Regions from separate parts of the Clostridioides sp. LIBA-7602 genome, predicted to be linked through region 3. Evidence: riboswitches for the same ligand, from Rfam matches in the RefSeq annotation. Region 3 holds a riboswitch; each other region holds the start of a gene.
What was found. A riboswitch is a leader RNA that binds a small molecule or an ion and turns the genes downstream of it on or off. The one in region 3 is predicted to bind cyclic di-GMP.
Positions count from the first base shown of each region.

Region 1: linked by a shared signal. The riboswitch ahead of ACTG45_RS15505 (M60 family metallopeptidase) and the one ahead of ACTG45_RS10555 (SH3 domain-containing protein) in region 3 are both predicted to bind cyclic di-GMP.
Region 2: linked by a shared signal. The riboswitch ahead of ACTG45_RS18900 (type II secretion system protein) and the one ahead of ACTG45_RS10555 (SH3 domain-containing protein) in region 3 are both predicted to bind cyclic di-GMP.

Region 1 is NZ_CP196991.1:3,290,635-3,302,121, forward strand. Features, by position in the region: gene ACTG45_RS15505 (M60 family metallopeptidase) at 1-4,154, opposite strand, end outside; cyclic di-GMP riboswitch class I at 4,276-4,361, opposite strand; gene ACTG45_RS15510 (cell wall-binding protein Cwp9) at 4,580-5,983, opposite strand; gene ACTG45_RS15515 (cell wall-binding repeat-containing protein) at 6,467-8,362, opposite strand; gene scfA (six-cysteine ranthipeptide SCIFF) at 8,718-8,861, opposite strand; gene ACTG45_RS15525 (TIGR04086 family membrane protein) at 8,927-9,289, opposite strand; gene yajC (preprotein translocase subunit YajC) at 9,347-9,640, opposite strand; gene tgt (tRNA guanosine(34) transglycosylase Tgt) at 9,774-10,895, opposite strand; gene ACTG45_RS15540 (phosphate-starvation-inducible PsiE family protein) at 10,974-11,459, opposite strand; gene queA (tRNA preQ1(34) S-adenosylmethionine ribosyltransferase-isomerase QueA) at 11,471-11,487, opposite strand, start outside.
Region 2 is NZ_CP196991.1:4,070,300-4,081,786, reverse strand. Features, by position in the region: gene ACTG45_RS18935 (cation diffusion facilitator family transporter) at 1-129, shown strand, start outside; gene ACTG45_RS18930 (hypothetical protein) at 199-996, shown strand; gene murC (UDP-N-acetylmuramate--L-alanine ligase) at 1,053-2,405, opposite strand; gene purR (pur operon repressor) at 2,624-3,502, shown strand; gene spoVG (septation regulator SpoVG) at 3,658-3,936, shown strand; gene glmU (bifunctional UDP-N-acetylglucosamine diphosphorylase/glucosamine-1-phosphate N-acetyltransferase GlmU) at 4,149-5,528, shown strand; gene ACTG45_RS18905 (ribose-phosphate diphosphokinase) at 5,622-6,572, shown strand; cyclic di-GMP riboswitch class II at 7,414-7,499, shown strand; gene ACTG45_RS18900 (type II secretion system protein) at 7,660-8,151, shown strand; gene ACTG45_RS18895 (GspE/PulE family protein) at 8,306-9,982, shown strand; gene ACTG45_RS18890 (type II secretion system F family protein) at 9,994-11,202, shown strand; gene ACTG45_RS18885 (PilN domain-containing protein) at 11,217-11,487, shown strand, end outside.
Region 3 is NZ_CP196991.1:2,189,667-2,201,153, reverse strand. Features, by position in the region: gene ACTG45_RS10605 (AIPR family protein) at 1-1,175, shown strand, start outside; gene ACTG45_RS10600 (sulfite exporter TauE/SafE family protein) at 1,875-2,627, shown strand; gene ACTG45_RS10595 (hypothetical protein) at 2,832-2,966, shown strand; gene ACTG45_RS10590 (autorepressor SdpR family transcription factor) at 3,222-3,521, shown strand; gene ACTG45_RS10585 (SdpI family protein) at 3,502-4,143, shown strand; gene ACTG45_RS10580 (carboxymuconolactone decarboxylase family protein) at 4,406-4,738, shown strand; gene ACTG45_RS10575 (hypothetical protein) at 5,061-5,225, shown strand; gene ACTG45_RS10570 (NTF2-like N-terminal transpeptidase domain-containing protein) at 5,636-6,478, opposite strand; gene ACTG45_RS10565 (ABC transporter ATP-binding protein) at 6,581-7,342, opposite strand; gene ACTG45_RS10560 (FtsX-like permease family protein) at 7,353-9,683, opposite strand; cyclic di-GMP riboswitch class I at 10,199-10,292, shown strand; gene ACTG45_RS10555 (SH3 domain-containing protein) at 10,377-10,865, shown strand; gene ACTG45_RS10550 (hypothetical protein) at 11,214-11,487, shown strand, end outside.

The sequences.
Region 1 (11,487 bases), 1.1 Mb from region 3:
ATTTTAGCATAGAATGAATCATTACCTAAATCAGCATCTGAATTATTCTTTAACATTGAACCAGTAAAATCATCATCATATGCTAAATGTAATTGCCATAACATTCCAAGTCTTTCAAATACGTTACTTGGTATCCCCAAACTATTTGAAGTAACATGTTCATATATCTTGTCCATTGTAGAACCTTCAAGTCTTGAATGTGTCTCATCATCAAATGTCTGAGCAAGTAGTGCAAGTACATTGTTACTAGTCTCACTGTATGTCATCTTACCTATATCTGTAACATGCCCTATCTCATGACCTATTCCCCATCCAAATAAACTTCCGCCACTAGCTTTTCCATTAGCATCTATTTGGAAAGGCACTCCGTTCATAAGCCCTGGAACTGAACCGTATTCCACTCCTACATGTAGACCAGAAGCATACATAAATGCTCCAATAAACATTCTTTGATATTTTATGTTCATACGAGATTTTGGAGCCATATCATTTTTAGTTATATTAAACTCATTATCATCTATAGTTCCATTACCATCTAAATCTTGTGTTTTAAATACTCCTCTTTCAGAGTATATTAAATCCATAATTTGTTCCCATGCAAGCATACTATTATATAGTCTATCTACTTGTGTATTTAAATCAGAGTTTCCTTTTGATATTCCTTGATATACAGCTGTTGCTGGAACGTTTAATGTTACTTTGTCACTTTCAATGTCAGTAGTATTTAATACACCTGTTGTTTCTGAATATCCATATGAATTACCAATATTGGTTCCTGGATAGTATGGTTCTCCTTTTATCTCATCCTTATATTTAGTTAATTCTTCTATATAAGTTTTTATTTTTTCTTTAGACTTAGAAACTCCCTCAGGGCTATTGTCATTTATCATTCCATTTAAGTTAAGGTGTGGTATCTTAGTAGCTCCTGCTACACGCACTTTTATATCTCCACCACTTGGAGTATCATAAGGGTATCTTATATATAAGCTTCCTCCACGTTCTGCATCTAAGCTGTGAAGCTTACTCAGCTGAATTACATTTTTACCAGTGCTAAGATTTATTTCTCCACTCTTATATGCTCCAGACTCTCCATAATATTGAGTATATATTAACTTAGGAGTCTTACCACTTTTACTTCCAACATATATCGTAATTTCATCTCCAGCCCTAGCAGCTACTCCCAATGCCTGCCAGTCATTTCCCATACCTAAGTTATTCGACTTAACAGTATATTTTCCACTCTTATCTTTATATTTTCCTGATACATTTATATCTTGATTGACAGTAGTCACATCAGTAAGCGTTGCTCTATCATTATATAAGTCTTGAGCTAATTTTAATTCTCTTTCTATAACAGTCTTATATGGATGATATTCTCCACTTGCTGTATCTGGAATATTAAGTCTATCTTTTAGTTCTGTTATTTTTTCTTGAGTTATACCTTCTTTTAATTCAACTTGTAAATCGTCTGTAAATAAGTCTCTTACCTCTTTTTCTATACTGTCATACTCATAGAATTTAATCTCTGATATATTAGCTTTATAGGAATAAGAAGAACAAACACTAACTTGTATCTTAGTCGCATTTATTGGTTCTTTTAATCTAACCATCACGTATTTATTATTATTTACAGGGTCTGTCTTTGTTTCAAAAGGTACATCTCCTAAATTGTGTAATTGACCATTTTCATCCCAATACTGTATCTCAAAGTCATTAATTGTCTTATCAGAAATATCAAATCTAGGTGTAGCCATAAAAGTATCCATAGTATAAGCTTTATCAAAAGTTATGATTGGACCTCTATTTGTTCCCTCAGCAGCATTGTATTCTGAGAAAGTCCAATGTGTTGTAAAGTCTCCATCTACTATATTAAATTTATCAAATGGATTTTTATCACTATATTCACTTGCATCATATTTAGCTGGATAAGTGACATCAACTATATGATTAGTTGGTATTCCAAATCCAGCATCAGATTTAGGAGTATTAATCAATCTGTAGTTAGGCGTTGTTGGAGCATCTACACTTTCAGTTGTGCCTAGATATATTTTAGACATTCCACTAGTTCCCAAGTGGTTAGTAGCTGTCATTCTAACTTCATACGTTGTATTATCTTTAAGCCCTTCTATTTTTGAGCTTGTTCCTCGAATAAGCTTATCATTGTATTTTATCCAAGAGCCATTAGAACCTTTTTCTCTGTAATATAAGTCAAAATCTTTAGCTTGTTTATGATTTTTCCAACTTACATCAAGAGCTTTAAATCTTCCTTTAATGCTTATGCCTTCTGGTGGCTCTGGTTTTGTATCTGGAACAACTTGAAACTCTAATATACTATCTGGGCTAAATTGTATTGGCTTATAGTTTGAGTCTACATTTTCTGGTACTCCATCTAAATTCTCTGATGTTGCATCTTTGTATCCACTAGACCAATCTCCATTTAAAGATTGTATGCTAACTCTATATAATCCATATGCTTCTATATCTCTAACTTCTATAGTATTTTTGCTAGTTTGTAATTTTTTAGTTGATAATACTTTACCTTTACTATCAATCGTATCTAATATAAGTTCATATGCAGATACATTTACTTCATTGTTCCAATAAAAAGATACCTTTTCATTTCCAACAGCAGTACTAGTTGCTATTTTATTAATTTTTGGTATATTCATTTCTGGCTTTGGTATTTCTTTATAAACATTATTTAAAAACTCAACTTTAGATATTTCTGCAAGATTTCTATCATTAGCAGTTGTAGCTGTTATTTTTATAGTTATCTTTTTTACTGCTACTTGTTTGCCAAGATTTATCACTATATCGCTATTTTGAACATCTGCATATGTTTCTAAAGCTGACCTACTATATGTAGATGTCGTAGAGTTATCATCTTTACTAATATTATTATCTTCTTTTGGTGTATTTTTGTCTAAATCAGATTTATCAGTTGATGAGCTTTCTTTATCATTACTCTCTTTATCATTGTTTTCTTGTTCATTTGTATTAGAATCTGATTCTTCTTTATCATTGTTTTCTTCTTGAGTATTATCTGAGTTATTATCAGATTGCTCTGTATTTTCTTCTTTATTATTTACTTCTTCTTGTTGTTCTTCTTTTAAAGTTTTCACATACTCTTTGTTTTCATAAGGAATCTGTTGAACATTACCATCTTTATCCGTAACCTCAACTATTCCTTTTGCTGGAGCACTCCCTTCAGGAGCTTTAATATTTATGACTTCCATATCAAGTGCTTCTGATAAAGCTATATCCATTACTGCTGGTTTTTCTTCTGATATTTTATCATCTTTATTTGCTGGAGATATTGTAACTCCATTGTTTTCTCCACTAAACAAATCTTCTACAGTACCTTGAATATTTGTATCACTATTTTCTTCTAATGTTACCTTACTTGTATCTACTATAGGATTGGTAGGTACTATACTTTCTAGACTATTTGCATTTTCATTTTGTCCTAGATTTTTATGTACATAGTCTAGGTCAGCAATATCTACCTTTCCATCTCTATTTAAATCATATTCTTTTTTATTTGAATCTATATTTTCTAAAACTTCATTATAATCATTTTTATCTACTTTTCCGTCTCCATTTACATCACCTATTAAGAATAGTTCATAGTTTAAAGGTTTATTTTTACTATCTACACTTGCTCTATTACTTAATAAAACCCTTTGAGAATAACTTGATATATCAATATCGTTAACTTCTTTATTCTTAAATCCACTTCCAGAGACTTCTACCTTGTATTTTCCAACAGGTAAATTGCTGAACATAATATTGTAATATGATATATTTTCATCTTTTTCTTTTATTTCACTTCTATTTGCAGATAATTTTTTGATAGTATAGTCTATAGAATCTGTTCCTATATTTATACTTCCTGAATTTTTACCTCCAAGTTTTATTATCCCACTATTATTACTACCATCTTTTAATTGTAGCTGTATATCAGTTATACTTTCTGATTCATTATTTTTGATTGGAAGTGAAAAATTTAAATCCACTTCTAGATTCCCCTTTAGCTTTTCTGTAACTGATTTTTCAACTGCCCTTAGTTTTCCCTCTAATATAGGCTCTGCAAAAACATTCAATGGTGCACTACACATGGACACTGCTAGTACACAAGATATTGCCTTTTTCATGAAATAACAATCCTCCCTCAATAAATCTTTAATTTTCCATGAATTTAAATGCTATAGTTTCAGACAATAAAAAAAGACACTCAAAGAGAATCTTTATTATAAATAAAAAGAACTTGCTCTTTTTAGCAACTGGCTGATATGGCTTTATAAGCTTTAATCCCTATAGTTTTGCGTCATTAGATTTCCCTAATTTTGCCATTTAATTTTCAATGCTTTTATACCCATTTTATACTATATTTAAACTTTTTAATACAATTTTTTTATGTTAAAATACAAAAAAAGAATATTTATATTATTATGTTAATATAAATATTCTTTATCATTATAAATACATTACTTATACGTTATTTTCTAATTATTATCTTATTATATATTTCCAGCGCTTATATATATTATTATTAAAATATCTAAATCTTGATAAATACTTATTCTTTATATCTTCCATAAAACTCATGTGTTGCATATATAGTCTTATCACCTGTCATAGTTAATCCAAATCCCATTATCTCATATCCCTTATGTAACATATTTGTACCTTCCTCAGGATTTGTCTTCCACTCATTAAAAATAAAGTTTCCTATATCATCTGCATCCCTATTTGTATATACAGGCTTATCTGGGATTTTATACTTAATTATATTTTCCCCTTGAACAGAAATGTATCCAGGTTTAATCTCACTCCAATCTAGATACTTCAAAAAAGTAGAATACGAATTTTTACCATTTATAGTATGAGATAAGGTCTTTTTATTTGCCATTAAATTAGACCAGTCATTTGCTAGACCTTCTAATCTACTTGCTACAGATAACTCTCTTACTCCATTCTCTTTTCTGTATTGTTTTGTAAGAGCATATATTTTTCCCTTTATTCTATCCTTAAATACTTTATCATTTGGATTATAGTACAATCCTTGTTGATTTGGTGAAGCTTGATTTATACATTGCTTGATGACATTTTGATTTATTCCTCCTAGTACAGTCAATTTATCTGCACCACTTAAAATACTCTTGTTGCTACCATTTTCAACTAAAACTACAGGAGCATTTTTTGCTATTGTAGAAGCTGCCAATGCATCAGTTAGTTGCATACCTTTACTTAAATAAAATTCTTTACTGTTTTTATAGAATTCTTGTATAACTCTCTTATTGGTATCAAATCTATCTTTCCCACCCAATCTAACAGAATTTGTACTCTTAACCAGTTCATCACTTATTATCTCACTAGAACCAAGTGCATAACTTTTTAATCCTGTTGTATCAAATCCTACACTGTTTCCATCTGTAAGTATTATAGGTACTCCATCTCTTGCTGCTACTGGTGATGCACTTATTGCATCTGCTTCTCCTGTAAATCCATTAGCTATAATTACTTTATCTATTGGTTTGATTTCTTTGATTTTTTCAGCTATTTTTATGCTTGTATCAAATCTATTCTCACCAAATATTCTTTGTACAACCTTCTTTTTAGATAGTAACTGATTTTCAACATTTTTACTTATTGTCGATTCTGAACCTATTATATATATAGTATTTGCTTTGTTTAATCTTTCCATAGTAGTATTTGGGATTTGATTTTGTTTTGTCATTAAAATAGGCGCGTTTAATGCTCCTGCTAAACCACTTGCACTCAAGCCATCTGACAAGCTATTATCCGAATTGATTAGTATTGCTGTATTGTAGTTTTGTTTGTCTGCTATTTTTGCTGCTGTCTCATATCTGTCAGTTCCTTTTATTTGTTCAACTGATGTGAGCGCATTTACTCTAGGAGTATTTACCATTACTAAAAATAGTGTAAGTCCTATAGCAAATATCTTTCTACTATTCTTCATATTTTTTTACCCCCAATATTAGTTTTTATAATTTTGTTATATTGATTTTACTTAAACTTAATAAAAAGTTACAATTTTGTTACCATATTTTATATATGATACCATAGTTATCCATCTAACTCAAACAATATAATTAAAGTTTTTATTATTCATAAATTCAAAACATTATAACTTATTTTCTTTAATTAAGTGATAGTCTCAAAAGTTTTATTAAGTTATACACTCAAAACAATATAATTTAATAAGTATTTATTTTCTATAAACTTTCTTATGTACAAAGTTTTTTAAATAGACATCTTAAGATACATTGACTACAAGATATAATAATCAAAAACAATAAAAAGATGGTATCCCAACTTATTTTAAGATACCATCTTGTCATTATTTCTATTTTAATTGTTTATACTTATTTATTATCTATATTATATCTTACTTAGCTAAACATTATCTAAATAAACTTACAAATTTAAACTTTATATACTATTAGTTTCTAGTAAATAAGTTTATCTTTTCTGCTATTTTCTCAATAGCATTTTTAGCTATTCCTTCACCTATTTGTACTAACTTAGTAGTATTCTTAAGTCTTAATTCAACTACTTCTTCTTGTGACTTAGAAAGTTCTTCTGTAGTTAATATTATTGGTGCTTTTGCACTAGCTGCAAGTGGTGCTGCTGTAAGTGCATCAACCAATTGTCCATTTCCACCTACATAACCATCTTTTGCAACATATGCTTTAGTTGCTCCTGCATAGTACTTGTTGATTACTTTAGCATTAGTATCTTTTCTGTTTTCTCCTGCTAATCTTTCAACTTTATTATTTAAATCTATTTCAACTAATTTATTTTCAACGTCTTTTGATACAGAGTTCTCTCCACCAACTATTTCTAATTCTTTTCCATTTAATAACTTCTCAGCTTTAGCATCCAATTCGTTACCTGTAACTATTATTGGAGCACCAAACTGAGCAGCTCTAGCAGATATACTCATAGCATCTGCTTCTCCATTTCCACCCACTACAAAAGCAGTTTTAAATGTATCTTTTAATTGTTTTGCTATTTCTAAAGAAGTCTCAAATCTATCTTCTCCAGAAACTCTTTCAACTTTACTTACACCTAACTTAGCAAGTTTTTCTTCAGTTTCTTTTGATATTTTAGATTCTCCACCTACTATATATATTTTCTTAGAAGATAAGTTGCTTCCAAGTACTCTTAATATCTCAGCTTCTATTTCTGATGGTAATGAATCTTTCTTTGATAATAGTATTGGTGCATTTTTTTGAGATGCAAGTGGTGCTGATGCCAATCCATCAACTATAGCATCTTCTCCAACTAAGATTATTGCTTCTGCTACTCCATCATTAAATCTCTCTTTGCTAACCTCTACTGCTGTTGTAAATCTTGAATCTCCAGATAAAACTTCCACCTTTAATTCTTTTCCATCTTTAACATCAGTTAATACTTTGTGTAAATCTCTTACTAACTTATGGTTTTTACTTGATATACTCATTGTTTCTGGCTTTTCATTTGTCTTGCTTAAAATCATATCAAAGCTTGATTTTTCTGGCTTATCTTTATCATCACTCTCTTCTTGCTCTTGAGTAAGTATTGCTACATTTTCAAATGTTAAAGAATATCCATTTTTAACCTTATTAACTATTTCTCTTCCTGATGTAGTTAATCTAACTCCATCGAATAAATCTTCTGCTGATACATCTTGTAAATCTGCATTTTTAACTGTTATTGTATGTAATTCTTTTGATTCTATATCACTATATTTCTTTTCATAGCCTTCAAAAGCACTTTCTTCTGATATTATTTGTTTTGAGAAATCTAAGTGTTGGTCTCCCACATTTATAGTAATAACATTTTTTGAATCTTTCGCTCTTTTTACTTCAACTGAACTTGTAGATTTTATTGTTGCTGTTAATTTGCTATCAGAATCTTCTGCTAAAGTTACATTGAAAGCATTAACTGCATCTACTATTTCTTGAGCTGTTTTGTAATTTTCAATTTTATAGTCGACTACTTTTCCGCCTAGAGTTTGATGACCTTTGTCTTGTATAGTAACTTTTAAACTTTGTCCTTCTACTAATGCGTTTATTTTGTTTTGTAATTGAGTTGCATTAGTTAAATTTACATTGTCAACTTTTATATCGTAAACTCTATCATTTACATTTGCTCCTGCTTTTGTCTCTTCAAATTTAATCTCTAATGCTTTTCTAACTTCTTCAATTAATTTAGTAGAATCTTTCGCACTTACTGTGTAACTTTTATCAACATTTTCTGACACAGTGTTGTCTGCAAATATTGGTGCTGCTGCACTCATAACTGTGGCTCCTGCCATTACTATTGCCATACTTCTCTTTTTGTTGCTTAACATATTTATGTCCTCCGAATATTATTTTTTGATTTTTTTATATTCGTATTTCCCACATATAAATAATATTATATATAATATTATTTTTCAATATATTTTATGTGTTTACATAATTTACTAACTTAAATTTTAAAAATCGACGTATAAAATTTTATATTTTGAGCATACTATCATACTAGTTTTTGCTAATTAATCCTTTATATTTAAATTAAATATACATCACTAATTTAATACTATTTTACAAAGTTTAATACTACTATTTATCACAATAATCATTGTAAAACAAAAGAGGATACCTCATAATGATAATAGAATCATTTTGAAGTACCCTCTTGAAAATAACTAAGTCAATAATTTTCTATCTTTCACACTCTTGATTTGCAACTGTACAAGAAGTTTTACAAGCTGATTGACAAGAAGTTTGACACTCTCCACATCCACCTTTTGCAGCACTTTGCTTTAAAGTAGCTTGAGATAAAGTTTTTACATGTTTATTTTCCATTTTCAACGCCTCCATTTCTAATTGTTTCCTATTGATTATATCACAAAACTACTCTAATATAAACTCTATTTAAAGTTGACACCCAATACGCCTCCAATACCTCCCGCTGCTGATATTAACAATAACTTATAAATCATTCCTACTTCAAACACAAACTTTTCTTGTGCTAAAAACACAGTTAAAAAAATACATACTATGTACAAAAGTCCAACCAAAAGTCCATACACAAGACCTTTTTCTTTCATGTGTTTTGAAGTATAAAAACCACCTATAGCTGCAGAAATGGTAGTTATAAATGATGCAACCATAGTTATATTATCTCCACCAATATCTGTAAATGTCAAAAATAAGTTATACACTAATAAAACAGCCAAAGTTATTATATACGCATATCCTAGACCTTTAAAAATATAATTAGATTTTCCCATAAAAAAACCTCCTCTCAAATTAATATATATTCGAGAAAAGGCTTTTAAATTACTATTTTACTGTTCTTCTATTTCTTCTTTTCTAGATTGAACTGTCCCTATAGCCCATTTTTCAAATGGAACTTTAGTTCTATTTGGTCCTAATTCTAGTATTACAACATCATCTTCAACTTTAGCTACACTAGCTACTATTCCACCTATTGTAACGACCTTGTCTCCTACACCTAGGCTACTTCTCATTTCTTTTAATTGTTTGTCTTTTTTCTTTTGAGGTCTAATCATTAGGAAATAAAAGATTGCTATTACTACTACCCATAGACCTATACTCATCATTATTTGTTGCTGTGGCATTAATTTTTCACTCCTTTGTAAATTATACTCTTTTGTAAATTATAATAAATATTTATATAACAATCTACTTTCTTTAGCTTTGAGTACTATTGAATATTATATATTAAAATGATTATAATTAATAGTGCAAAACCTATATTTCATACCCATATTTTGCAAAAAATTCATTTCTAAAATCAAGTAATCTATCTTCCATTATTGCCTGTCTTATTTGCTTCATTAAATTTAATAAAAAGTGAAGATTATGAGTAGTTATTAATCTTGCACCCAATATTTCATTTGCTTTTATAAGATGTCTTATATAAGCTCTTGAATAGTTTTTACAAGCGTAACAATCACATTCAGGGTCAAGTGGAGTAAAGTCTTCAGCATAAGTTGCATTTCTAACTACAACTTTCCCTTGACTAGTCATTGCAGTCCCATTTCTAGCTATACGAGTAGGTAAAACACAATCAAACATGTCAATACCTCTTATAACACCTTCCACTAAATCATCTGGGCTACCAACTCCCATTAGGTATCTTGGTTTATCTTTTGGCATAAATGGAGTTGTATGTTCTAATACATCATACATAAGTGGCTTTGGCTCTCCAACACTAAGTCCACCAACAGCATATCCTGGTAAATCAATACTAGTTATTTCTTTTGCTGATTGCTCTCTTAAATCTTTATACATCCCACCTTGTATTATACCAAATAAAGCTTGCTTGTCTGTATTATTATGGGCATCTTTACATCTTTTTAACCATCTTGTTGTTCTTTCTAATGAATTCTTTACATACTCTCTATCTGCTGGGTATGGCGCACACTCATCAAAGGCCATCATTATATCTGACCCCAATGCATTTTGTATTTCCATAGCTTTTTCTGGAGTTAGAAAATGTTTTGAACCATCTAAATGTGACCTAAATTCTACACCTTCTTCTTTTATCTTTCTTAAAGGTCCTAAGCTAAATACTTGGAATCCTCCACTATCTGTAAGTATTGGCTTATCCCAGTTCATAAACTTATGAAGACCACCTGCTCTTTTTATAAGTTCATGACCTGGTCTCATATATAAATGGTATGTGTTGCTAAGTATTATTTGTGAACCAATCTCTTTTAGTTCTTCTGGTGTCATAGATTTGACAGTTGCTTGAGTTCCAACTGGCATAAATATTGGCGTTTCTATTATCCCATGTGGAGTGTGTAATCTTCCTAACCTTGCACCACTCTGTTTGCAAGTTTTTATCAATTCGTATCTTACTGCGTACATAAAGTTCTCCTTAATAATATTTATTTCTCATTATTTCTTAAAATGTCTTTGTAATAATCTATTCGTCTAATAGATTTTCTAAATAGATTTATCTTTATCGTCTTTATCCTGTTGTTCTTTAATTGCTTCTTCATCATGTATACTCATTATATTAAGTGCACTCTTGTCTTTTGTTACTAAAAACTTTTTTATAGCAAAAAGTCCTGCAATAGCTATAACACCTATTAAAACATCTATCATTCCTTCATTTTTAGGAAGTAACAACATTTTTCTAGCTATAGCATAAAGTAGTGCCTCAATAAATGCTCCTGGTATATGAAGTGATAGCATTACTACAAGTTCAACACCTATCACTAGAAGTAATATTTGTGCTAAGAAGTCATTAAGCTGACTGTATTGTACTGGATTTTGAAAGTCAACTATATATGCTCCCCACATAAGTCTTAACACATCTATTGTTCCTAGAAATACAGCTATTAGAACCACCACTGCTAACACACGTTCAAATATAAAAGCAATCTTTAATATAGGGTTATTCTTTTTTTGTTTTTGTAAACTATGCATCAATTACCTCCCTACTTTATAATCATAG
Region 2 (11,487 bases), 1.9 Mb from region 3:
GTTAAACAAGGTCATGACATTGCTACTAAACTGGAAAAACATATAATAAAACATATGGAATTTGTAAAAGGTATAACGGTTCACGTTGAACCATGTACTAATTGTCAAGGAAATAAGTGTAATAAATAATTAAACCTTAAAAAAAAGTGTAAAAAGTTATATAATTGTTTTATGATTATAAACTCTAGGGGTGGTTAAATGAGTAAGAAAAGAAAACTAAAGAAAAAAGCTGCGATATTAATAGGAGTAGTTGTTTTCTTTATAATATACTTTATATCCTTCAAAATAGGATTGAATATGGAAAAGGATAAAAGTGAAGTTCCAAAGAAGGTAGAAAGAGAAGAAGAAGATACTAGGTCTTTAATGACTCAAATAAAAGAGAAGAAGAAGATTTATATATCAGACAAAAATATAGAAAACATAAAAATTGAAGAAGATATGTGGAATGACATAAAGTTCTTTTTCTCAGATTTTAAGAAAGTAAGAAATACTACATCTTCTTATGAAGCAGTTTATGAAGGATATTCTGATGATGGCGTTAAATTTTCTACAGACCTTAATTTTTTTAGAGTATATACTGTAAACAAGGAAGAGTATTATAAAGTTCCAGTTGATTCTAAGAATGCTTTTAAGAAGCTTTTAGATGAGAGTATATATACCTCATTTGACCTTTTAAGTCACTATAAAGATTGGAAAGAAGTGACTATATCTCATAGAAAAGAAATTAAAAAAGTTCATAGATGGAAGTTTGATGATTTAGCACATAAGATGATTTCAAAGAGGGTTGTAGGAAAAGTTCAGCCTGAGAAAAGTAAGGAAAGAAGTGAATATAACTTTACTATAGACATAAAAGGCGATAATTTTGCTGTAAAAGTTGAAACAATGGGAAAAGATTATGTGAAAGTTACTTCTAAGAAAACTGTATCTTATTATGAAGTTCATACAAGTTTGTTTGATTACCTTAAAAATGAGATATTTGAGATTGGAAAGAAATAGGACTTTAAGAAGGCTATCAAATGAGATATTTGATAGCCTAAATTATTTTTTATATATTATTTTTCAACCAACAAGTCTGCAACTTTATAAATTGGACCAGCACCAGCAGTTATTACTAAATCATTATCGTTAACATTTTCATGTAAATATTTTACTATATCTTCAAATTCTTTTATGTAGATAGCATCTACATTGTTTTGATATAATTTTTCAACTAAATCTTTAGAATGTATATCTCCTGGGTCATTTTCTCTAGCAGCATATATATCTGTTATTATAACTTTATCAGCAGCATAGAATGCCTCTGAGAATTCGCCTAAAAGAGATTTTGTTCTAGTATAAGTATGTGGCTGGAAGATACACCATAAAGTAGATTTTTTTAATTTTTTAGCAGCAGCTAAAGTAGCTTTTAATTCAGTTGGATGATGTGCATAATCATCTATTACTAAAGCATTCTTATAATATCCTTTAGCTTCAAATCTTCTTCCTACACCTTTATAAATTTTTATATTTTTTCTTATAGTCTCTAAATCAATACCAGAAACAAGAGCTGCTATTATAGCAGAAGATGCATTGTATATGTTATGAAGACCATATACAGAAAGTTCAAATTCTCCTAAGTCTTTTCCTTGATATTCTATTTTAAATATTCCATGACCACCATTGTCAAAGTGAATATCTTTTATTACAGCATCATTATCAGAGTCTCTACCGTATTTTATAATAGTAGCTTTAACATCATATAATATGTCATCGACATTTTCATCATCACCATTTATTATGAAATAGCCATCTGGAGGTAAGAGCTTACCAAATTTGTTAAAAGAAGCCTTGATTTCATCTATACCAGAGAAATAATCAAGATGGTCTTCCTCAACATTTAGGACTATAGATATTTTAGGGTTAAAATTAAGGAAGCTATCTACATATTCACATGCTTCAGTTATAAAGTGGTCAGAATTACCTATCTTAACATTACCACCTATCATACTTAAGTTACCACCAACTAGTATAGTTGGGTCTAAGTCTGCATATTCAAAGATTGTGGATAACATAGATGTTGTAGAAGTCTTTCCATGTGTTCCAGAAACTGCTATAGAATTCTTATATTCCCTCATGATTTGACCTAAAAAAGTAGCTCTGTTCATTACTAATTTATTTTTTTCTTTAGCAGCTATAAGTTCTTCATTGTCTGGATGAACTGCTGCTGTATAAACAACCATATTTACATTATCTGATATGTTCTCTTTTTTCTGACCAATATAGATAGTTGCCCCTTGGTCTCTAAGTTTGTCTAATAGGTATGATTCGTTTGAATCCGAACCTGAAACTTGGTAACCTTTATTGATACATATTTCAGCTAATGCACTCATGCTGATACCGCCAATTCCTATAAAGTGTATATTCATAATAAAACCACCTTTCTTTTTAATTAAGTCCTACAATATGAACTATTTTTGTGGTATAATAATATAATGTTCAATATTTTATAATTAATATGCATATAATATTATATGTATTTTATTTTTGAATATAATAAAACATAAGTAATATTATACCACAATAAGAATTGTTATGCATTAGTTAGTTTAACGTTATATAAAGGTACTTGTAGGAGGAAATAGTAATGAAATTTAAAAGAACAGAGAGAATTGGAGCGATAGTTAAAATACTATCTGACAATCCAAATAAAATATATACATTAAGTTATTTTACAAATCAATTTAATGCAGCAAAATCAACAATAAGTGAAGATTTATTAGTCGTAAAGAATGTATTTGAAAAACTGCATTTAGGTAAAGTTATAACTATCTCAGGAGCAGCAGGAGGAGTAAAATATATACCTAAAACTTCTATAGCAGAAAATGCAGAGTTCTTAATGGAATTATGTGAGAAAATATGCGACAAGTCTAGAATATTATCTGGTGGTTTTTTATACTTGATTGATTTAATTTATGACCCTACAATAGCTGCTAAAATAGGAAAGATATTTGCCTCAAATATTGAGTATGTAGATGCAGATTATGTTGTGACAATGGAGACAAAAGGTATACCTATGGCACTTATGACTGCAAAAGCTATGAATTTACCTCTAGTTATAATAAGAAAAGATATAAAAGTATCAGAAGGTCCTACTCTTAGTATGACATATGTGAGTGGAAATAGAAGCTCTAAGGTTGAGAGTATGAGTTTGCCAAGAAAAGCCCTTAAGCCAGACAGTAAAGTTATAATTATAGATGATTTCATGAGGGGTGGAGGTACTATAAAAGGAATGGTAGACCTTATGAATGAATTTGGTGCAGAAGTTATAGGTACTGGAGTATTCATATCTACAACAAATCCTTCAGAAAAGATGGTAAAAGATTATATCTCATTAATTCAGTTGGATGTCAATGGAGATAAAATAGTAGTAGAGCCAAATTTAAAGACTTTTAAAGATGAATATAGAAATGAAGATTTAGATGAAGAAGATTCAGAATTTGAATTTGAGATAGATGAAGATTAATAAAAAAAATATTTAGAAAAATATGTAAAAATAAAAAGAGGATATCCCTAGTTGTTCATAGAATTACTTAAAAAACAGTTTATATTAATTTATTCCAGCGATAATAATTTTAATATAAATTAATTTCTGTCAAAATCAAAGGGGGATATTTTGGTATGAAGATAACTGACGTAAGAGTAAGAAAATTAACAGAAGAAGGTAAGATGAAATGCATAGTTTCAATAACTTTCGATAATTTGTTTGTAGTACATGATATAAAAGTTATAGAAGGCCATAATGGCCTATTTATAGCAATGCCTAGCAGAAAAGTAGGCGAAGGAAATTTCAGAGATATAGCTCATCCAATAAATGCAGAAATGAGACAAGTTTTAGAAGATGCAGTTTTACAAGCATATCATGAAGCATTAGTTCAATGGGAAGTAGCTGCTGAATAATAATAAATATATAAAATGGAGAGAGCCCGAACATTTAGGCTCTTTTTAAATGTAGAATTTGTATTAAAATATGTACTTTTTAGTAAAAAAGTGCTATATTATTAGTGATAATGTATATGTTGTATACAAATTGTCAAATAAATGTATTATAATGTATATTGATTGAGAGAATAATACGAATAAAATTAAATTAGATTGAATGGAGTGTATCAATGAACTTTAAAGCTATAATCCTTGCCGCAGGCAAAGGAACAAGAATGAAGTCTAAATACCCAAAAGTTATTCATAAAGTATGTGGAAAAGAAATGGTTAACCATATTATAGATGTTTCAAAAAAATCAGGTGTGAAAGATACTGTTGTGATTTTGGGGCATGAAGCTGATGTAGTAAAGGAAAAACTAGCAGAAGAAACTATAATAGCTATGCAAACAGAACAGCTTGGAACAGGACATGCTGTAAAGATGGCTAAAGAATATATTAATGATGAAGATATAATAGTTGTACTTTGTGGAGATACTCCACTTATAAAGGAAGAGACACTAAAAAAATTATTTGAATATCATATAGAAAATAAATATCATGCCACAGTTCTTACAACAAGAGTTGGAAATCCAACAGGTTATGGTAGAATAATAAGAGATAAGAAGGGCGACCTTCTTAGAATAGTGGAACAAAAAGATGCAAATTCAGAAGAAAAAATGATAAGTGAGATAAACTCTGGAATTTATTGTTTCAATGGTAAGAGCCTTAGAGAAGCATTGGATTTGTTAAATAATAACAATGCACAAGGCGAATATTATTTAACTGATACTGCTAAAATAATGAGAGATAAAGGTCTTAAAGTTGGTGCATTTGCAGGTTCAACTATTGAAGAGCTTATGGGTGTTAATTCAAGAGTAGAATTATCAAAAGCAGAAGAGATTATGAGAAGAAGAATAAATGAATCTCATATGGTAAATGGAGTGACTATAATAAACACTAACTCTACCTATATAGAATCTGATGTTGAGATAGGTAATGATACTATAATATATCCAGGTGTTATGTTACAAGGAAAAACAAAGATAGGTTCAGATTGTATAATTGGAATGAATTCATCTATAACAAACTCAGAAATAGGTGATGGTACAGAAGTAAAAAATTCAACTATAATTGATAGTAAAGTTGGAGAAAATACTACTATTGGTCCATATGCATATTTAAGACCAAAGAGTAACTTAGGAAACAATGTAAAAATAGGTGATTTTGTTGAAGTAAAAAATGCTATTATAGAAGATGGTTCAAAAGCATCTCATCTTTCTTACATAGGAGACGCACATGTTGGTAAAAATGTAAATATAGGATGTGGAGTAGTCTTTGTAAACTATGATGGTAAAAATAAGTTTAAATCAATAGTAAAAGATAATGCATTTATAGGTTCAAATTCCAATCTAGTTGCACCAGTAGTTGTAGAAGAAAAAGGATATATAGCAACTGGTTCAACAATAACACACGATGTTCCAGATGGAGCTTTGGCAATAGCTAGAGAAAGACAAGTTATTAAAGAAGGTTGGGTAGAGAAGAAGAACCAAAAAGATGCAGAAGGTAAATAAGTATTAGTTTATTATTTTGGCTAATAAATTTAGCTTGAAATTATTATAAATTATATTCATTAGGATTTTAAAATTTTCAGGAGGGTTACATAAATGAATACTAGCGGAAGCGAGATTAAAATTATTGCAGGTAATTCATCGAAAGAGTTAGCACAGAAAATAGCTGACTATATAGGTGTATCAGTGCTAGACTGTGAAGTAGGTACATTCAGTGATGGTGAAATATGTGTAAACATGAACGAGACAGTAAGAGGTTGTGATGTGTTTGTAGTACAATCTACTAATAGCCCAGTAAATGATAACTTAATGGAGTTATTAATCTTAATTGATGCATTAAAGAGAGCATCAGCAGGAAGAATAACAGCTGTTATTCCTTACTATGGATATGCAAGACAAGACAGAAAAGCTAAGGCAAGAGATCCAATCACTGCTAAATTAGTTGCAAACTTAATAACTGCTGCTGGAGCAGACAGAGTATTAACAATGGATTTACATGCAGCTCAAATACAAGGATACTTTGATATACCACTAGACCACTTATTAGGTGGAACAATATTAGCAGATTATTTCAATGAAAAGAAAATAGAAGATTTAGTAGTAGTATCTCCTGACTTAGGAAGTGTTACTAGATCAAGAAAATTTGCTAATTCTTTAAATGGAGAAGTGCCAATAGCTATAATAGATAAGAGAAGACCAAAAGCTAACGTATGTGAAGTTATGAACTTAATAGGTGATGTTAAAGGTAAAAATGTTATACTATTAGATGATATGATAGATACAGCTGGAACAATAGTTAATGCGGCAAATGCACTTAAAGAGTTTGGTGCAAAAGATGTTTATGCTTGTTGTACTCACGGTGTATTATCAGGACCAGCTATTGAGAGAATTTCTAATTCAGAGATAAGTGAGTTAATAGTTCTTGATACTATACAACTTCCTGAAGAAAAAAGAATAGATAAGATAAAGATAAAAACTGTAGCTCCTTTATTTGGAGATGCTATAAGAATGATATTCTCTAACGAATCAGTAAGTAAATTATTCTAATTTATTAGATTTATAAGAGTTGTTTAAAAGGATGTAAAACTTTTGAACAGCTCTTTTTTGATATTTTAATTTATATAGCTGTTTTTTATTTATTATAAGAGTGTATGTGATTTTAGAAAAATATTATGGTTTAAAATTTATGTATAGATACGTAAAAGAAATCTGGAAAAGTACATAAAAATATGAATATTATGAATATAAAAAATATTTGGAAAAAGTATTGAAAAATTTCAGATTATGTAGTATTATGTAAATATAAACAAAGAAAGAGGTGTTTCCAATGGGAAGGTCAGAAGATGAACCCCTAATACTTAAATGATTCAGTCACAATCTAGAAGGAATATAAAAGTCTATTGAAAGTTTATTTATAAGAATTGAAAATAGTATCTATTCTATATCTTTGATGTTTGTGAGAGGGTTCTGGATTATATAAAGTTACTGTAAAGAAAGTAATTTTGCACAATGAGCATATCTGTAAATGAAGAGTTTCATTTATATAGTGATTGTGGCTGAATCATAATTAAAAGAGATAGAATGTTTATAATAGATGATTTTAATAAAATACTATATTGTAATAGCTTCTAGCTTTCAAATAAATATTAGCAAAGGATGGAAATGACAATGATAAAACTAAATGATAATTTATAAATATCTCCTTACGATATATGATAATTGTAGGGAGATGTTTCTTTTTTTGTATAGTATAATTATTTGTATGAACTGTGTTTCAATATGTAAATTATTGGTATATATAAATAATATAAACTTAGTTGATAAAATTTGGTAACTATTATATAATATAAGTGGATATGTATATATAATTATGCATTACCCTGAATTTAATAAAAATAGAAACGTTGATATATGTTCTGTGATTTGGGCACCTTAGAACATATGGAGTTAGTGGTGCAACCGGCTATGGAATTGTATTTATTTATGGATACTTTTATTTTCATAGCATTTTTTGTTTTAAAATGGTTATATGCTAGAAATAAATCTGGTTAGTACGTGTAAATAATTTTACTTAGATTTTTAACCAGATATATTATAAGTAAGTATTAATTAAAAAATTTGAGGGGGAATAAAAATGAAGTTAAGAAAGAATAAAAAAGGTTTCACTTTAGTGGAATTATTGGTAGTAATTGCAATTATAGGTATATTAGCAGTAGTAGCAGTTCCAGCTTTATTTAGTAATATAAATAAGGCTAAGGTAGCAAGTGTTGAGTCTGATTATAGTTCAGTTAAGAGTGCAGCATTGTCTTATTATGCAGATAAGAATGAGTTACCTAAAGATATTACTGATGATTTAAAAACATATCTAGAATCTGATATAAAAGATTCTGATATTGGTGGAACTTATGATTTAGTTAAAGTTAGTAATAATAAAAAATTAGCATTATTGATAGATGGCGCAACAATAACAAAAGAACAAGCGAGCAAACTAGTATCTGATATAGGGGAAGATAAGGTTTATACAGATGAAAATCTTTCTAGTAAGTTAACTAGTGCTTTAGATAAAGGTGATATATACATCATTCTTATAGATAATTTAGAGGATAATGGTAGTAGTGGTAATTAATAGTAAATAATATATTTATTATTTGATTATATTTAAGTTTAATTATAAATTTAATGAAAAAGACAGGAAGAAAATCTTCCTGTCTTTTATACTATTTTCTTTTATATCCAATCACAAATGATGATATAATTGAGATAGTAAAGGAGTGAAATCTGTGGCTAAAAAAGTTAGAATAGGAGACAAACTGGTTGAAAAAGGATACATAACAGAAGACCAGCTTAAATGGGCATTATCAGAACAAAAAAACAGTGGAAAAAGACTAGGAGAATTTCTAGTACAAGAAGGTCTTATAGATAGTAACTTATTAATAAGTGTATTAAAAGAACTTTTGGATATAGAAAGTGTATTTTTAGAAGGAACAGAAATAGACACATTAGCTACAAAGATGGTTCCAGAAAATATATGCAAAAGATATGCTGTATTTCCATTCAAAATAGATGGAAACAAGATATGTCTAGCCATGTCAGACCCACAAGATAGAGAAGCAGTTCAAGATGTAAGGCGTATGTCAGGAAAAGATGTAGAGATATTTATATCGAGTGCAGAAGATATAAACAAAGCAATAGGTCATGCTTATGCACATTCAGAAATAAATAAAGCTATGACTGAGTACAACAAGAATAGAACTGGTGGAGTAAGAGAAACAGTAATACTTGAAGAAGATGTAAATGCAGCTCCAATAGTAAGATTAGTAAACAACATACTAGAAAATGCTGTAAGAATGGAAGCAAGTGATATACATATAGAACAAAGCGAAAATTACATGCGTGTTAGATTTAGGATAGATGGCATGCTAAGGGAATATATGAGAATGAACTCAGCGCCATACAAAGCAGTAGTAAGTCGTATCAAAATAATGTCAGATATAAATATATCTGAAAAGAGAATCCCACAAGATGGCAGAATCTATTTAAAAGTGGATAACAAACCTATAGATTTTAGGGTTTCTACAATGCCAACTAATAGGGATGAAAAGATAGCCATGAGGGTTCTTGATAAGAGTAATTTTATGGTTAGTAAAGAAGTACTAGGAATAGATGAACATGGCTCTAAGATATATGACGAGTTGATAAACACTCCTTATGGACTTATATTGGTGGTTGGACCTACTGGAAGTGGAAAGACAACTACACTATATTCAATGTTAAATCAATTAAATACAGAAAATAGGAACCTCCTAACAATAGAAGACCCTATAGAGTATGAATTACCTGGTGTAAATCAATCTCAAATAAATGAAAAAGCAGGTCTTACCTTTGCCAGTGGGCTTAGAGCTTTTATGCGTCAAGACCCAGATATAATAATGGTTGGGGAGATAAGAGATACTGAAACTGCAGAAATAGCAATTAGAGCTTCTCTTACAGGACATTTAGTTTTAAGTACATTACATGCAAATACAGCAGTTGGAGCAATTTCACGTCTTTTGGATATGGATGTAGAAAGTTTTCTAATAACATCATCCGTTTTAGGGGTAATATCTCAAAGACTTACAAGAAAAATATGTGAGCATTGTAGGGTTTCATATGAAGCAGACATTGGAGAAAAAAAGGCTCTTGGTATTGATGTAAATGAATCAGTAACTATTTATAAAGGAGAAGGATGTGAAAGATGCAATAATACAGGATATAAGGGGCGTCTAGGTATATTTGAAATGCTTGAAATAACACCAGAAATAAAAGAGTTAATAGATTCATCTGCCAATCAAAGAGAAATTTTAAAGGTGGCTAGAAAACAAGGTATGATTAGTCTGAAAGAGGATATAGTTAAAAAGGTTTTAAATGGAAAGACAACAGTAGAAGAAATGATTAGAATAATTTTGATGACTGATTAAAGGATGATATTATGAAAAGTTTTAAGTATACAGTAATAAAAGAGGATGGAAAAAAACAAACTGATGTAATTGAAGCCAATGATTTTAATGAAGCTAGAAGTCTCCTTAGAAAAAGAAATCTTAGAGTTCTTGAAATTAAAGAAAGTAAAAGTAAAAACATAAGCGTCTTTAATAGAAAGAGAAAAAAAGACTTAGGAGCTGACCAGATAAGCCACTTTTGTAGACAGTTTGCTATTATAGTATCTTCTGGTATAAATAGTATCTCAGGTCTAGAAACATTAGCTAGAAGGTCAACTAATGTTACCTTGAGAGAAGAGATTAATCGTATAGTAGCAGAAATAAAAATAGGTTCTACTATTGCAGATTCAATGCTTTCATCAAAATCAAAGTTTCCAAAATTACTTGGGGCTATGATAGCTACAGGTGAGGCTACTGGTAAATTAGATGAAGTACTAAAAAGTATGGCTTCATTTTATGATAGTGAACACAGGGTTAAGCAAAAGCTTAGAAATGCGGCAACATATCCATTAATAGTTTTGATTTCTTCCTTTGTAATGATTTTTATATTTACAGCATTTATGGTGCCTAAGATGGTTAATTCAATTACAACAGTAGGAGCATCTCTGCCACTTATAACAAGAATTGTTATGGGGTTTGGTGTGTTTATGAAGAATTTTTGGATAATAGTACTTCTAGCTATTATATTGTCTATTTACCAATTTAAGAAGTATCTAAAAACACCCATTGGTAGAGCACATAAAGATAGAGTCATAAATAAAATTCCTATTTTAGGAAAAGGAATAAACTGTATGGTGGCTACACGCTTTTCAAGAGCATTGTATCTATTTGTATCAACAGGATACCCTTTAGTTCAGGGGCTTGATTATATTATAGATAGTGTAAATAATACCATGGCAGAAAAGATTTTGGCATCAGCCAAAGATGGAATAACAAGAGGTGAGGGCTTAGCAGAGAACTTAGAAAGATATACATATTTTGATTCTGTGCTAGTACAGATGATAGCTATAGGGGAGCAGACAGGGGAGTTAGAGAATATAAGCAGACAGATGGCCGAATTCTATGAGTATGAATCCGAAATTTATTTAAATAGGATGGCATCAATGATAGAACCTGTTTTAATAATTGCAGTTGGTATTATAGTTGCGGTACTGGTTGTATCAATATTTATGCCAATGCTTAGTATATATGATGCTATGTAGGAGGGAAAGGACAAATGAACAAGGTTTATGTATCATATTATGGCGATTCTATTTCCATAGTTGAGGGCAGATATAAACATGATAAAGATAAGTTTTATATAAAAAGTTTTAATGCGTTTTCAATAGAGGATATTGCACAAGATTTTTCTAAGGAAAAGTATGCTCTATTGAGATACGCATTAGAAAATGTGAAGTTAAAATCAAGACACGTAGTTTTTTGTTTAAATACAAGAGATGTAATTCTAAAACCCCAAAAACTCCCTAAGATGGATAAAAAGGATTTAG
Region 3 (11,487 bases):
TATATATTAATACTCTAGAAGAGAACTATGGAATGAAAGTAATTAATATTTCTTTAGATGATATTATGGGTTTTTTCAATGTAAAGAAGGAGAATCAAAATTGTAAATTTATGATTTCAGGGGACGATTTTTTGTGTTATGAAAAAGATAAGAAATCTAGCAGAAAATCTTATATTGTAAGATTGTCTTTGTTTGATTTAATAAGGATAACACTATCAGATCAAGAACTTAGAGATAATTATTCTATAGAAAATGATTATTCAATTGATAAAAAGAAATTAGACTATTCATTGCTATACGACAATGTTAGAGGATATTTAGGAGAAACTGAATATAATGTAAAGATAGAACAAACATTAAAAAGCAAACATAAAGAGTTTTTTATGTTTAATAATGGTATAACAGTAACTGCAAAAAATATAAGTTGTGATTCTAAAAATAGTGGGATGAAATATCTATTTGAAATAGAAAGTTTTCAAATTGTTAATGGGGGACAAACATTAAGGTCTATATATGAGTTCTTTAAAAATGAAAAAGATGATTTGAAGTTTATCAAATTGAGAGAAGCTTCTATTCTAGTAAGAATATTTAAAATAGAGGATGATAGTGAATTAAAAAATGAAATAGCAGAGTATACGAATAGTCAAAATTCAATTTCACCAGCCGATTTGAAATCAGTAGATAGCATACAAATTCAGATTGAAGAATATTTCAAAGCAAATGGAATATTATATGTTAGAAAAGCAGGTATGATTGGAGATGATGATTATACATATGAAAATAGAATATCAAAAGAAAGATTAGCTCAAATACTATATTCGGTTAATGGATATCCTGATAGAGCATCTAACCAAAAGAAAAAGTTATTTCAAGAATATTATGATGAAATTTTTAGAGGAGAAAATTTCACATTAGAAAATGCAATACAATATAGTAATCTTTATTTTAAAATTGAAAAGATATATAAAGACAAAAAAGAACATATTGAATATTATGATCAAAAAACATTTTATATAATTTATATGTTTGAAAAATATGGATGTGATATAAATGAATCTATTGATATTCTTGAGGATGCATTAAACAAACATCAATCTTCTGTTAGTAATTCTAGAAAGTTAATACAGAAGAAATTTAAGGATTCTCTAGACTCTATTGTTGAACCTAAACAATAAAGTTTTAGATTGTAAACTAGAAGATGAAGAAATCAAAAAGGCTATTAACTAGTAATCTTAATTAGATTCATTTAGTTGATGTTAAAGTATGAAAACCATAGTATAACCTGTAATAATAAAACGAATGAAAATTATCATACTAAAACATAAGACATGTTATAATTATATTAATATATACATTAACATTACTCAACATACCTTAGAAATGATTTAAATAGGTCTTTTTAACAACCTAGAACATGTGATATAATAAAAAAATAGAAGTGTATTCGCAGTACACTTTTATATCTGTAACTAAGCATTCTCATGTTGGGGAGTGCTTTTTTCATTTCTCCAAACAACCTTGTTTTTGCATCAATAATTATCAAATCAATCTAATTGACTACATAATCTTATTGTTATAGGATATAGTTATAGATAAACTGGTGAGGTAATAATTCTTTATACTTTAATTTTGTAATTAAAAAACAAGGGTGGCAAAACCAAACTTGCCACCATCTTGCCACCGAAAATAAAGAATAGGAAAAATTTAAATTAAGTATAATAAAACATAAACAACAAACTAATACTAATAAATCGTTGGAATACCAACATTTGTTAAATAATAATAATAATAAACAAATAACATAGAATAAGATTGTAGTTTATGTAAGATATATGTTGTTAATAAATTTGAGATAGAATATGTGGAGGAATTTTATGTTTGCAATTATTTTTTTATGTATAGGGGGTTTTTTAGCTGCCTTTGTAGATTCTATAGCAGGAGGGGGAGGACTTATAAGTATGCCCGTTCTCATGGCTATTGGAGTTCCTGTGCATCTTGCCATTGGTACAAATAAATTTGCTGCATCAGCAGGATGTATAAGTAGTGCTTATAGATATTCAAAATCTGGTAAAACCAATAATGAACTTTTAAAAAAATTAGTTCCATTTACTATTATTGGTAGCATTTTAGGTGTAAGATGTGTACTATCAATAAGTGAAGATATATTAAATGTTTTAGTTGTAATAATGATTTTAGTAGTGGCTATGTACACCTTTATTTCTAAAAACTTAGGTCAAGAAGATAATTTTGAAGGTATTAATAAGAAAAACCTAAGATTAGGTATGCTTATGGCTTTGGTAATGGGTTTTTATGATGGTTTTTTTGGACCTGGGACAGGTACTTTTTTAACTTTTGGATTTATAAAAATATATGGATATGATTTTTTACATGCTTCTGCAAATACAAAAATATTAAACTTAACAAGTAATATAACTTCATTGTTATTATTTATGATAAATGGTCAAGTATATTATAAGATTGCTATAGTGTTTGCACTAGTTATGATAATAGGTGCTTATGTAGGTGCTAAAGTTGCTATAAAAAAAGGTTCAAAGATGATAAAACCAATATTTTTAGCAATGGCATTGTTTATGGTTACAAAATTGGTATATCAAACGTTATTTTAATTGATTAACTTTTATAATTAATTGTGAGTTTTTATATTAAAATATATCAAATAATTTTATGAAAGTTCTAATTATCTTCTAATATAGTTCATATGTAATACACATATAAATTGTAATATTGTATCTATAAAGGTTGTATATCAAAAAATATAAATTTGATTTTATGGGTATGAAATATATAATAATTTGTAGGAGGAGTTATTTATGAATATATCAAGAAGAGCTATGAAGATAATTGAATTGGCACAAAAAATTGCTAGTAAAAAAGGTGTTACAGTACAAGAAGCTTGGAATGATGCAATGAGAGAATACAAAGCAAAATATGAATATGTTGCATAATAGTATGCATTATATTTTAAATATAGGAAAGATATAAAATAAAAGGGCTTAGAGTTAATTTCTAAGCTTTTTTATTTTTTGAAATTAAGATATTTGAATAGAAATAAAATGTGAGTAAAATCAACTTATTTACAAAGAATAAAAACTTTATTTGAGAATTTAAAACAACTATTTAGAAAAAAATCTAAATAGTTGTTGAAATATAATAATAATTATGATATATTCTAATTAGATGGAATTCTAAATAGAGAGGTGATGGTGTTGGGTTTTCCAGAAACGTTTAAAGCTCTTTCAGACCCTGTAAGAAGAGAAATATTACTTATGTTAAGGGGGAATAAAATGTCAGCAGGAGAAATTAGTGAAAAATTTAATATGACAAATGCCACAATTTCTTATCATCTATCTCAATTAAAAAAGGCAGGACTCATATTTGAGACAAAGTATAAAAATTTTATTTTCTATGAAATAAACATTTCGGTTTTTGAAGAGGTTATGCTTTGGTTTTCACAATTTATGGAGAAGGGAGAAAAAGATAATGAAAAAAGCGATAAATAAGCAATTTATTTTATCTACATTAATATGTTTTATACCATTTATTGTATCAATATATTTTTACGAGAGACTACCAAATGAAGTTGCAATTCATTTTGATAGTTATGGGAATCCAGATAATTATGCTCCAAAGTTTATAGCAGCTTTTGGAGTACCATTATTAATGCTATGTGTTCATTTATATACATGGTTTAGACTTGAAAATGAACCTAAAAAGGCTAGTTTTTCAAATGTTATGCAAAATTTATCAAAATGGGGAGTTGCTATACTTTCAGTCATCTTACAAATAATGATGGTTTTGTATTCAACAGGAATTAGTTTGGATTTTAATTTTTATACAGGATTGATTTTGGGGATAGTAGTTATTTTATTTGGAAATTATCTTCCTAAATGTAAGAGAAATTATTCTATGGGAATAATTTCTCCATGGGCTCTTAATGATGAAGAAAATTGGAATAAGACACATCGTTTAGCTGGATGGATTTGGATTATTGGTGGGATATTATTAATTATTAATGCTTTTATTAGCATCCCTCTTTATAATATCTTTGTAATTTTTGTAATTGTAATACTGCCATTTATATATTCTTATTTGATATATAGAACTTCAATTAGAAATAACTAATACAATCAATTCCTATTATAATATTTGGATAAATAGAATACATTTCAGAGCTAAAATATATAATTAAAAATTTATTAATACACTTATTTTAGCTCTGAAAAAATATTCTTTAATAAAAATAGTAGTAGGTTATTAAAAGTTTTTGATAATCTATATAAATTAGTCTATTGAATGTAAATTAAAAGGTTTGATTTAATATTGAAAGGCTAAGTATAGTGTGATACTCTTACAAGAAATCATTTATAAATATAGGAGGCAGGACATGAACACTAAAGAAATGAAGGAATATAGAGAGTTTTACAATAAAAAATTAAATGAAACAGATGAATTTTTTAGAGTATTTGGAAGTCTTGATGATAAGACTTATTCAGAAGGAGCTATAAGCAAAAAAAATAAGGAATTAATGGGATTAGCTATTTCTATTTTAAGTCGATGTGATGAATGTATTTGTTATCATATTGAGGGGTGTATCAACTCTGGGGCAAGTAAGGATGAAATTATAGAAGCAATAAAAATAGGTGTAATTGGTGGTGGGTCTATTACATATCCAAATGCAAGGTTTGCAATAAAGGTTTTAGAAGAGTTTAATATATAATTTTGATAACAATAATTTATTGATAATAGGTTGTTTAAAATTGAATTAAATTTTATTCTTTTATTAATTTTTTATAATTCTCATAAATTTTAATAAAAAACTTTTACAAACAAAGTTTTGTTTACTGTATTTTATTATCAAGTTTCCTACAAATTAAATTGTCTATTTTTATTTATAGAGTAGAATAAACTGTTTTTGTTAAGAATTTTGAAAGTAAAATCAGACTAAAAAAATAAAGGCACTAATTTGTCTAACGTTTATTGGTGAAAAATAAACATATAGAAGTTATAATAAATATATAAAAATATATGAGAGGTGTTATATGTTTGGTAAACCAAAAGAAAGTGTTAGATTTCTAGACTTTAATGATGTAGCAGAAAAGTTTGGAGAAAAAAAAGCTGTTGCAATTTTTGATGCTATAGCTGGAAAAAAATCTAAAGAACATATTATCAAAGATATAGAAAAATTAGTGAAAAATGAAGTTTAGATATTTATAAGGTATATTGAGCTTGAGGGTAGCTCTTTATACCTTCTTTTTTATTGTTTTAGAGGATATCCTAATGTTTAGATTGTATATTATAAAGGTAATGTAATTTAGATGACTTTAGATATGTAGTGTAGAGTATTTAACAAATAATATCTATATTTAGTGATGTAAATTTAGTCAATATATTATTAATAATATAATTGAAAAATTATTAAGATTGCCAAACTAAATTTTTATAACTAAGTCTTAACAGTTACATGTTTTTATTTAAATAAAAAACTTATTGTTATAGATTAATATTTATATAGCAATAAGTTTTTATAATTTAAAATTGTAATTAGTTTTGTAAAAATTATGATTTAATATTTAATCATATATGAAATGTTTCCTATAAATAAAAAGCTAAATAGTTAGTCTAGATGACTTTTTAGTGACTCTAGATTGGATTTCGGATCTTCGTTATCTTTATTAAAGTATAACGATTTATTTAAACATTGTCTTGCTTCATCAAATCTTTTATTAGCCATAAGTATAACTCCTTTTAGGTTATATATATCACTCATCTTTTTTTTGTATTCAGAATCTATTTTATCTAAATATTTTAAAGCGTTATTAATTGAATCAAAAGCATTATCTACTGCATCTGAAGAATCAGGAAAACCATCAAAACGCATATAGTTGCATGCTTGTGCATAATAAAGATCTGAATCAGTAGGATTAATAGAAATTGATTTTTTCAGTAGAGTTTCAACTTCTTTAATGGTTTCCAGTTTATAATCCTCAAGTGTAAGTTGAGCAAGAGCCATACTATTAATGGAAAAATCATTCTTGAAACTTTCATGCAATAAGAGTTTGTATTTATTATTTTCAACTATAAAATATCTATTAATTTTTAAAGAATCATTTCTTTTATGAAGAATATTTTTTATCTCAAAAGATTCTTCTAATTTAACCACATTTTTATACTCTTTTCCACCATAATTATATTTTTTTATATTTTTTTCTTTACTTACTTTATAACTAACTACTCTATTTGTTTTAACTAAAATATCTTGAAATTCTTCAAAATTTTCTAGACTAATTTCTTTCTTACTATCTTTACTTAGTAAACTATATGCTGTTTCATAGTCACCAGAGTTCACTCTATCAATATATTTTTTTGCTACATAACTAGCATTTTTTTGAGAACATCCTGCTACAGATATTACAATTGATAATGTTAAGAGTAAAGTTATGCCTTTAGTAATATTCATAATGTAATCACCTAATAATTAAATTTTATTAATTATATTTTAGCATCAAATATTGAATAAGTCATCAGCTTTAAAGTATATAAAGAAGATAGTTTAATAAAATTAAAAACCTAACTCTGATAACCAACTTATTAGTTTATTTTCTCTCTCTTTTAAATCATTACTATTAAATTTTCCTAATTTAATTTCACCAACAATCATACCATCAGACATAAATAATACTCGTTCTGTCTTTGCTGCTACTTTGACGTCATGAGTTACAAGCATAATAGTTGTTCCTAATTTATTAATAGCTATAAGAATATCCATTACTTCATTTGTTAGCTTGGAGTTAAGTGCACCTGTAGGTTCGTCTCCAAATAAAATTTTCGGGTTGTTAATTAAAGCACGACATATGGAAGCCCTTTGAAGTTGACCTCCCGAAACCTGAGTAATATCCTTATTTTTTATTTCCGAAATATTCATTTTTTCCATAAGTCTTGTCGCTCGTTCATTGATTATTTGACGACTTTCTTCTTTATTTAAGTAAGCTGAGAGAATTATGTTGTCAAATATATTTAAGTTTTTAAGTAAATTACTTTGTTGAAATATAAAGCCCATATTTTTTAATCTAAGTTTTGATAATGCTTCTTCGGACATATTAGAAATCATTTCACCTGAAAAATTGACTATACCAGATGTTAATTTATCCATTCCACTTATGTTATGCAGTAATGTTGATTTACCAGACCCAGAAGCACCCATAATAGATATAAATTCTCCATATTGAATTGATAAATCTATTCCTTTTAAAACTTGCTGCATATTTCCTTTAGCAATAGTATACTCTTTAATAATTTTTTTAGCTTCTATAATATTATTCATAACATACCCCTTACTCTATAATAGACATAATTTTTATTTTATTGATTGCTCTATTAATTACTATAATAGTAATTAATACTGTGAGAATTAAAGCTGATGGACAAAGTATATATACAATTAATGGATTTACTATAAATTGAAGATTTGAGATACCAGAAAGTAGTAAACCAGATATTTTTTGTCCAAGTGTATTTGCCATAATAATTCCTAAAATAACTCCGATTATAAGTACTAATAAAGCTCTAGTAATATATTGAATACGTATATCTTTAGTAGAAAATCCTAAACTAAGCATAGTTGCTGTTTGTGGTGTATCTTTGGCAATGAGCATCTTAAAAAACATTGCTGTAATTAGTGAAGAAATTACAATAGATATGACAACAGCTAATTTTATAACAAGTCTTAACTGGTTGATAATAGAGCTTAATGTCTGACTTATATAATTATTTATATCTGTAACTTTAGCAGGGTAATAACCAATACTGTATTGTTCTAATTTATCTGCTACATTGACTCCAGGTTTTAAATTTAAATTTATGACATGCCATAAAACATTATCTTTGTTAGATGGTAACATAGCTTTTGCAGTCTTACCACCATGTGTAATGTCTTGATATATGCCACTAACAGTAAGAGTTAACTCTTTACCTTTTGAGAAAATAGATAAATTATCTCCAATACTTTTTTCTAGTTCATTTGCATTTATAACAGATAGTGCAATTTCATTTTCTTTTGTTGGTGCAGAACCTTTTACATATGTAAGTGGGAAAGTTTTAAAGTTTCCATTTTCTATTTTCATATTTTCTACTTTGCCATTTTTATTTTTTATTTTATATGAACTTGTTGTAAAGGATTCATATTTTTCAACATCATTGTCATCGTTAATTTTTTGTAATATAGAATTAAAAAGATGTTGGGTTTGATTTGTCTGTGATAAATCAATACGAATATCACTCTTACCAGCGCCCATATAAGTAATAAATTCAGGTGATTGAATAGTATTTAGAAAATTAAGTGGTACAATCATGAGGAAAATACAAATCATGTAGACAAAACAAAGCAATCCATAGACAGTAAATTTTCTTACTACTTCATTTAACCCTAGAAATATATTGGCATTTGTCATTTTGGTTTTGTATAGCTGTAAGCTATATCCATGTATTACAGAGTTTGTAGAATGATTATTTCTTAATGCATTAACTGCTGATATTTTTTTGAATCTTTTAAGTATAAGTTTACAAAAGAATACAATAGCTACAAATACAAGAACTGAACTTATAAATGGAATAAGAATACTAAAGATATCTTTATCTACTGTTCCCATATAAATATAAATATTTTTTGTAAAAAAAACTCCTATGAATAACGACAATATATAGCCAAGAAAACTTGCAAAAGATGAAATTAATACGTATTTTATCAAATATAGTTTTTGGATGTTACTATTTTGAATACCAATGGCTTTCATAACACCAATTTCTCTGTAGTCTTCTTCAATCGTTGTAATTAAAGTAAATCGTAAGCATAAAATAGAAATTGTAATAAGAAGAATGCTAATTAAGATGACAATAGCAATTACAATTCCGTCAGACAAAGCATTTAGTAGTTTATAAGTGGAATAAGTTATTGATGTACCTGTTTGTGGGAGCTTAGTTGATTGATATAGTGTTTCAAACTCACTAATTTTATTTATATCATTTAATAGAAATTCAATTAGATATTCGCTTTCCCCTATAGTAACTTTTAAAGTGCCCCAATCATTATCACTGATTAAAAAACGCTTTGAAGTAACAAGAGAAGGGTTCATCTGTGCATCACGTATAAAATCTTTTATTGTAAATTCCATAAAGAAACTACCCTTAATAATTTTTATTGTATCTCCAATTTTTAAATTGCATTGTTTCATATAGTATACAGGAACTCCTATTTCCCCATCTTGTATTTGCATTATTTGATTCTCCATATCTAATAGAAAGTCAAATTTATCATTTTGTTTTGTAAAGCTATTTTCTAGTACACTATTAGCCTGATTTTCTCCTTTATTTCCTAAAAAAATATTAGCTCCATTTATATTTAAAAGTTCAGTAGTTTGTTGCTTTTTTACATATGGAGTTTTAGCTGAAAACTTGTCAATTTCTTCTTGATTTAATTTGCCAGAATACATTTGAACATAATGAGGCGCATGGGATTTTTGAAACAAAGAAGTCATGGAATGAGTTAGTTCTATAATGATGCTCGTTGCACTAGATACCAGCATTGATGCAAGCAAAATAAAAATAAATAGAGTAATTGTTATCACTTTGTTTCGAGTTAAATCTTTTAATAATATTCTCTTAAGCATAAATAATCCTCATTTCTTAAAAATTTTGTATTGAATATTTTAGATTTATTTTATATTAGTCATAGATATATAAAAATTAAACTGACCGTCGGTCTATAATCATAATATAATAATATTACTATTTTGTCAAGTTATTAAAAAAGTAAAATATAAACTTCTTATGATAAAGTGTTTATACAAAATATACCCTAAAGAAATTAGTAAGAATTTTAAAAAAGAATATAATTAATATATTTTATTTTTAGTTTTTTACTAATCAATAATTTTTAATATTAATTAAGTATATAAAAAATTATTGATTATTTTTATGTATTAATATTTATTAAAAAAGATTTGTTAAAAGTAATAGTATCATAGATAAATTACTATTTTTTAGATGAATTATGAAGAATAATAATTAAATTAATAAATATAAAGGTATTTTTTGCTTATTATTAATTAAAAATTTAATTTATATTTAATTAATATAAAATTTGAGGTAATATTATTTTTAAATTGTTCAAATTATGTTATTATTCAGATATAGGCAATATTAGATAAATCTAATGACGCAAAGCTATAGGGACTAAAATCTTTATGTAATAAAGGTCATGTCAGCCAGTTGCCAAAAAGATAATGATTCTTTTTGTTAAAAGTATTTGTTGAAAGTATATATTTTTAATAACTTAATATTTGGCAAGAGGAGGGCTTAAGATGATATCTGAATTAATGTTAAAAAATTTTGGCGAATCTAGCATCAATTTTAAGACTAAAATTAAATTAAATTTAAGAGAAAGACCAGACATAAATAGTATGAAGTTGAAAAGTATACCAGAAGGTAAAATTGTCAAGCTAAAATGTGTTGATGGAATATGGGCAGAAGTTGAAAGTAATTATGACAAAGGATGGTTACTTTATAAATATTTAGAAAAATTAAACAATGTTAAAAACAATAGTAACAACATGGTAAAAGATAGAAAAAAGAATTATGTAGGAAATATAAGAACAAATGGTCTAAGTTTAGAACTTAGAAATGACAGAACATTAGACTCTAGAATTATAACTACAATTCCTGATGGTTTTAAAGTTGAAGTATGTTATAGTGTTGGGAAATGGGCAAGAGTGAATATTGATAAAAGTGGAAAAAGATATTCTGGATATGTATATAACCAGTATATAGAAGAATATTTAAGTTTATCATAATTGGATACTAGTAAGCTTTAAATACACTAATAAATCTCAGAAAAAGAATCCTAATCATAGGATTCTTTTTCTTTTGTAAAAATCATCATTTAATACTAAACAGAATAAATTAATTAAGCTATCTTAATTATAAATGGAAAATTTAGTTGAAAGTAGATTTAATTTGTATTTTGTGTACTAAGTATCATAATTTACTATTAATTTAAAGAATTTTAACAAAAGAGAAACTTTACAGAATAAAAATATATTAAAGATAAGAAAACATATAAGAAATTTGAAAAATTTTGTAATTTTTACTTTAATATATACTATAATAAACTAGATATAAGTTTTTATGAGGGGGAAAATATGAAAAAAAAGAAAAAGTTGATTGGAGTAATTATATCTTTTTTACTTATAATCAGCATTATAAATCCATTACAAGTTGAGGCAGAAGTTATTACTGATTCTAGTGTATACATTTCTTCAACACAAGAGAGTTATCAATCTAATAATACTAGGTTTAAAACTATTAAATCTAAAAGTAGACACAAACGTAGTAAATCTAGTAAAAGTAGAGTGAAATTAAAAAAAAGGACTACAAGAACTAAAACTTATGGACATGGAATTCTAAATAGACACA